Regions from separate parts of the Variovorax sp. W2I14 genome, predicted to be linked through region 2. Evidence: riboswitches for the same ligand, from Rfam matches in the RefSeq annotation. Region 2 holds a riboswitch; the other holds the start of a gene.
The links. A riboswitch is a leader RNA that binds a small molecule or an ion and turns the genes downstream of it on or off. The one in region 2 is predicted to bind cobalamin.
Positions count from the first base shown of each region.

Region 1 (3,398 bases), 1.4 Mb from region 2:
TCAGCCTCATCGCGCCGATGCAGAAATGGCTGCACACGCATTCCTCGTTCGCCCGCAAGCTCGAATCGCGCAGCGATCCGCTGGCCGAACTGCCGATGACCACCGAGGCGAAGTACCTCTCCAGGCAGGTGGTGCTGGTCGGCTATGGCCGCGTCGGGCGCCGCATTGCGGCCGAACTCGAGGCGAACGACATTCCCTACGTGGTGGCCGAGCAGAACCGCGAGCTCGTCGAGAAGCTGCGCGAGGGCGGCATCGCCGCCGTGTGGGGCGATGCGGCGGACCCGGCCGTGCTGATCCAGGCGCACATCGCGCGCGCCCGCGTGCTGGTGGTGGCCACGCCCGACACCCTGAACGTGCGCCAGATGATCGAGACCGCGCGCACGCTCAACCCGGTGATCCAGACCGTGATCCGCAGCCACAACGAACAGGAGGCCACGCTGCTCAAGCAGGAAACGGCCGTCACGGTCTTCCTCGGCGAACACGAACTCGCCCAGGCCATGGCGCGCGACGTGGTGCAGCGCGCGGTGTCGATGGCCGTGCCGGCTTGAAGTCCGAAGGGCGGGCGCCGTTTCAGAGATCTTCGATGACCAGCGTGCGGTAGCGCTGCGCGATGGAGTAGGGCACGGTACGCACCAGTTCCATCATCTGGTTCGCTGCCGCTTCGTCCTTGGTTTTGACAAGAAGGCCCGTGTGGCCTTCGCGCGCCAGCTTGGTGTAGGCGCGCACCGTGGCCGCATCGGTGCCGGCGGAGGGCAGTGGGTTGTCCGAGTCGCTGACGGTCGGCGAGATTTCTCGCAGCACCGTTTCGGCGTCAATCAGGTAAACCTCGTCGCCGCTCACGCCGTTCTCGATCAACCGATGGCCGATGCGGTCGGCGTCTTCGGCGCTCGGGAACATCACCATCGAATAGCCGCTCGGATAGAACGCGCCGCCGATGCTGGCGCGCATGCTCGAGTCCAGAGTGAAGTGCTTCATGTTGCCTCCGGGTTCTTTCTTGAGGAAGGTCTCTGCAGACAACACTAGTTCGCGCCACTGGCGAGCTCTGTAGGAGAAGCCCGGAAGCTGTCAACCGCGCTCTTCGCCCATTCATTGACAGAAAACCCGCTGCATGAACCGTCTTTCCATGTCCTCATCACGAAACATCGCGCTCACCGTCCACGAACTGGAAGCGGGCGAGTTCTATTGGGTGCTCATGGAGGAAGCGACCGACGGCGATGCGGCTGACAAAGACCGGCGCCATGTCTACGTGCCGCTGGAGGCGGCGCACGATCCCTACGCCAGCTATTCGAACGCGCTGGTCGCCGGTGTCGCGGTGATGCGGCGGCTCTTCGGCGCGGAAGGAAAAACCGCCTGAGCCCCCAGGGACGACGGGGCGCCGGCCTCGCCCGGGGGGCTCCCTATAATTCCGGCCGTCGAGTTTTGTAATCTCTATTCGCAAGCTCGCACGGTTCGAAGGTGCCCCGCATGCCATTCCATGGCTTGGGGGTTAAACGGGAAGCAGGTGCGCTGCGTCTTCACGGACGCATCCATTCCTGCGCTGCCCCCGCAACGGTCAGCGGATCTGGAAAACCTCGCGTCGATGTCTCTCTTCTTTTGAGCATCGGCAGCCACTGCGCTTTTGCGTGGGAAGGCGAGGGTTTCGGCTCCGATGCGCACGCACAGTGCCATCGAAGCGCTCCGCAAGCCCGGATACCGGCCTTCGCAACCGCTTTCGGACGCTGCGGGAGTGCGGGTCCGGGCCTGCCGTTTCGCCCTCTGCGCGAACCGGCCCGCCCTCAGCCGCCTCCGTCGACGTCCTCATTCGGTCGGGAGCCTGCGGGGACGCAGGTCGGAGGAGAAGTCACATGGGTCAAGCATCGCCGGCGCGCGATCGCACGGGGGCGCCGTTGCCGCAATTGCCGCAATTGCAATGGGCACGCCTTTCACGTCTTTCATTGGGCGTGGGACTGGCCTTCGGCGCAGGCAGCGCGCTGGCCCAGTCGGCCGGAGCGACGGGTAGCGGCAACAACAACAGCCTCACACCCGTGCAGGTAGAAGCCAGCCGGCACACGCCGCTCGCGATCGACGAGCCGACCCAGACCGGCAGCCGCCTCGGCCTCACGCCGCTGGAAACCCCCGCGAGCATCGAGGTGCTGACAGGCGACACCATCCGCGCACGCGGCGATGTTTCGGTGGTCGAAGCGGTGACCCGCGCCACCGGCATCACCGCCGATTCCAGCCCCGGCAATGGCGGCACTTCGATGGCGGCGCGCGGCTTCTCGGGCCACAGCTCGGTGATGCAGCTCTTCGACGGCACGCGCCTCTACATGGGCGCGGGCACCGTGACCTTCCCCTTCGACACCTGGTCCATCGATCGCATCGAAATGCTGCGCGGCGCAGCCTCGGTGATGTACGGCGACGGCGCGATTGGCGGCGCGATCAACACCGTGCCCAAGAAGCCCACGCGCGGCCCGATCGAGAACGAGGCGCTGGTCTCCTTCGGGTCGGATGCCACGCGACAGATCGCCTTTGGCAGCGGCGGCGCGATCAACGACCGCCTCTCGTACCGGCTCGACGTGAGCCACCGGCATTCCAACGGCTTCATGGCGCGCGGCGAATCCGAGGGCCTGGCAATTGGCGCGGCGGTGCGGCTCGACGTTTCGCCCGACCTGAACATCACCCTTTCGCACGACGAGGGCCGCCAGTCGCCCGAGCGCTACTTCGGCGTGCCGCTGATCAACGGCCGGCTCGACCGTCGCAGCCTCGACCTGAACTACAACCTCGACGACGCCAAGCTCAAGTACCGCGACAGCTGGACCCGCCTCGATGCGGTCTGGACGCCCAGCAGCGCCGTCACCGTGCGCAACCAGCTCTACCGCCTCGAAACGAAGCGCCACTGGCGCGACAGCGAAACCTACGCCTACATGCCCGACAGCGGCCTCGTCAGCCGCGACGACTACCTGGAGATCGGCCACCACCAGGAACAGGTCGGCAACCGCAGCGACATCGCCTGGCGCCACGACCTGTTCGGCATGGCCAACCAGGTGCTCGCGGGCTTCGACATCAACCGCATCGATTTCCTCGGATCGAGCGACACGCCCTACGGCGGCTACTCGGAGGTGGACCCGTTCTTCTTCGCGTCGGGTCGCTACGAGTCGCCGCAAGCCTACCTGCCGCGCTATCGCGCACAGGCCCGCACGTATGCCTTCTTCGCCGAAGACCGGCTCGCGATCAACGACCGTTGGTCGGTGGTGGCGGGCCTGCGCTGGGACCATGCTCGGGTCAGCCGCGTCGACCTGACTCGGCCGGTCAACAACTTCGAGCGCACCTTCGTTTACGGCACCGGTCGCGTGGGCGTGGTGTATGCGCCCGACGCGACGCAGTCGTTCTACGGGCAGATCGCGCGCGCCGCCGATCCG
Region 1 covers NZ_JBNDJX010000001.1:2,386,785-2,390,182, reverse strand. Annotated here, with positions in the region: gene ybaL (YbaL family putative K(+) efflux transporter) at 1-548, shown strand, start outside; gene QF040_RS11045 (hypothetical protein) at 571-975, opposite strand; gene QF040_RS11040 (hypothetical protein) at 1,124-1,354, shown strand; cobalamin riboswitch at 1,438-1,715, shown strand; gene QF040_RS11035 (TonB-dependent receptor) at 1,845-3,398, shown strand, end outside.
Region 1: another riboswitch for cobalamin. It lies ahead of QF040_RS11035 (TonB-dependent receptor); the one in region 2 lies ahead of QF040_RS04715 (TonB-dependent receptor domain-containing protein).

Region 2 (3,398 bases):
CCAAGCCCGAGATGAAGCCGATCACGCCGCCGCCCGCGAGCTGGCCTGCGGTGCCCGGCATCTGGCGCGTGGGCTTGGGTTTCTTGTCGAGGAACATCTGCGTGGCCGAGAAGCCCACGAACAGCGCGAAGAAGATGGCGAGCGCAGTGCCCTTGAGCAGCGCGAACACGCCCAGGCTCCCGGCCAGGCTGCCGATCACGATGCCGGGCGCGAGGCGCTTGACGATGTCCCACCGCACCGCGCCGCGCTTGTGGTGCGCGCGCACGCTGGAGACCGAAGTGAAGATGATCGTGGCCATCGAGGTGGCGATCGCCATCTTCACCGCGAGGTCGGACGACACGCCGCGGTGGCCCATGATGATCGTGATGAACGGCACCATCAGCATGCCGCCGCCGATGCCCAGGAGCCCCGCGAGAAAGCCGGTACCCAGGCCGAGTGCGGCAAGTTCAAGAATCAGGAGGGGGTCGAGGAATTCGGTCACGCTGCGGGTCTTCGGACAAAGCAACGGCCCCGAGCAGTGTGTGCTGGGGGCCGTGCCGATGGAAAAAGGTGTCTGCAAGTGGGCGCCGAACCCGCATCCTGAACCAGGGTTCAGGTGGGCGAGGGCAGCAAGACTTCGGGTTCATCTGACGCGAGATGATCACGCCCGTCAAGCGATGTACCAAGCCCGGCTCCGGAGAGCATTGGAACAAGGAAATATTAAGCCCGACGCGCACCGCAGACAGTTCGGATTTTACGCTCCGTATGAGTCCATGGTGTTCATTCAGAGCAAATGACCATCGCCGGCCAGCGCCTGATCGAGCTTTTGAATGAGCTGGGCGGCCTTGGCGTCGACTTCGCCGGGCTCGGTTGTGGCAGGCGCTGGCGCTGCGGCAGGTGCTGCAACCGCTGCCGCTTGCTGTGCCGCGAGGTCGAAGGCGAGGTTCAGCGAAGCCAGCACCGCGATGCGATCGCGCGCCTTGACTTTTCCTGCGTCGCGGATCTTGCACATGGCGGCATCCACGCGTTCGACCGCATCGCGCAGCTGCGGCTCGCCGCCGTCGGGACAGCCGAGCAAATAGCTCTGGCCCATGATCTGTACTTCTATCTGCTTCATGCGGTGGAATCTTCGGGAGGTGGTTCAGCCGGCAGCCGCTCGAGCAGTGCGTCGAGGCGCGTGCGTGCCGCGGCGAGCCGCGACTTGAGCCCGTCGCGTTCGCGCACGAGCGCATCGACCTGTTCCTGGAGCAGCGCATTGGTGCGCTGTACCTCTTCGTGACGCACGAGCAAGCGTTCCACACGCTCGGCGATCTGATCGATGGGGCTGGAGGCGGGCATGGTTGGCGATTGTAGTTTCCCGGGGAGGCGGTCCGCTGGCAGTCAGCGCGGCGCCTGGCTTCGTCCTGGCGGCGATTCTGCGGCCTGCGCCCGAGGCATTCAAATTTTCGGCAAAGACGGGTGCAGAGATGGACAGAGGTGCGACGGCGGCGCCACAACTTTCGACTTAGCGCATCCGCCGCTGGGCCTAAAATCCCGCCCGTTGGTGCTCGCGCCGTGGTTCGCACGGTGCAGTTCAACGGGAAGCAGGAGTGAACGCCCCCGAGAGATCCGGAAAGCCGGACACATCGGATCAAGGCCGAAGCCGCCTGCGCTGCCCCCGCAACGGTCAAGCAGACGGCGCCGCAAGGCGTCACCCCTTTCCATCCAGCCACTGGGCGCCCTGAAACAGGTGCCTGGGAAGGCGGCAAGGGGCCGTTCTGCCAGCCCGGATACCGGCCAACAAGGCGGCTGCCGCATGCATGAATGAACGAATAGAACCGGTTCATGCCCGCGGCGGTCATTGCGCCCAGGGCGCCGGCGGGGAGGCCGGCCAGGGGCATTGACGTTCGTTCGGCTCACTCATGATTTCCTGCGTTTCCCTTTTCCGCGTTTCCCGCGGTCGCGCGCCTGCGCCCATTCGCCATCGCCGCCTTGCCGGCCTCCCGCTTGCGCTGGCCTCGGCCTTCGGCGGCCTCGCATTGATTCAGTTGCCCACGCTTGCGCATGCGCAGGAACAAAAGGCAGCAACAGCCACGCTGGGGGAAACGGTGGTCACGGCCAACCGCACGCCGCAGCCGCTGTCGGACCTGGTGGGCGACGTGTCCATCATCGACCGCCAGGCCATTGAGCGCAGCGGCGCGACCGGCGTGGCCGACGTGCTGGCGCGCCAGCCCGGCATCGAGATCACGCGCACCGGCGGCGTGGGCAACAACACCAGCCTCTACATCCGCGGGGCCGAGACGCGCTTCACGGCCGTCTACCTGGACGGCGTGCGCATCGACTCGCAATCGACCGGCGGCGCCGGCTGGGAAGGCATTCCGCTCGCGCAGATCGACCGCATCGAGGTGCTGCGCGGCCCGGCCGCCGCGGTGTACGGCTCCGACGCCATCGGCGGCGTGATCCAGCTCTTCACCAAGCGCGGCGAAGAGGGCGTGTCGCCCTACGCGGGCGTCGGCTTCGGCAGCCATGGCCTCCGCAAGATCGAGGGCGGCGTGAGCGGCAAGTCGGGCCTGTTCGACTATTCGTTCGGCGTGGCGCACGAGGAGAGCAAGGGCTTCGACGTGCAGCCCGCATCCAAGCGCACGCCCTCGAAGGACGGCTTCACCAGCCCCGACCGCGACGGCTACCGCAGCACCTCGGGCAACCTGAAGCTGGGCTTCCAGATCACGCCCGACCAGCGCATCGAAGCCACCTTGCTCCAGAGCAACGTCGAAGCCGGCTACGACGCCTCGGTCAGCTTCAGGACCCGGCCGCCGATCCGCTTCAGGAACGACGTCTCGGACAACACGCTGCGCACCGCCGGCCTCACCTGGTCGGCCAAGTGGAACGACATCTACAGCACCCGCGTGCAGGTGACCGACTCGCAATCGGTCTACAAGACGCAGCCGTCGTTCTACCGTACCGAAACCAACCTGCGCGGCTACCTGTTCCAGAACGAATTCCGCTTCGGCCCGCACCTGGTGACTGCCACGCTGGAGCGCCGCGAAGACGCGCTCGAAAACGCACCCACCACCTCGGCCAAGCTCTTCTCGCAAGACCGCTCGCAGAACGCGCTCGCGCTCGGCTACGGCTTCGTGCAGGGCCCGCATTCGCTGCAGTTGCATGTGCGCCGCGACAAGGACAGCGAGTTCGGCGGCAAGACCACCGGCAGCGCCGCCTATGGCTTTGCCATTCTGCCGTCGCTGCGCTTCACCGCATCGGCCGGCACGGCTTTCCGCGTGCCGACGCTCTACCAGCGCTTCAGCGAATACGGCGTGGCCACGCTGCAGCCCGAAGACAGCCGCAACCTCGAGCTGGGCCTGAACTACGCCAAGGACGGCACCACCGCCGGCATCGTGGTGTACCGCAATCGCGTGCGCAACCTGATCAACTTCGTGGGC
Region 2 covers NZ_JBNDJX010000001.1:999,167-1,002,564, forward strand. Annotated here, with positions in the region: gene QF040_RS04700 (sulfite exporter TauE/SafE family protein) at 1-481, opposite strand, end outside; gene QF040_RS04705 (cell division protein ZapA) at 764-1,096, opposite strand; gene QF040_RS04710 (hypothetical protein) at 1,093-1,317, opposite strand; cobalamin riboswitch at 1,505-1,774, shown strand; gene QF040_RS04715 (TonB-dependent receptor domain-containing protein) at 1,881-3,398, shown strand, end outside.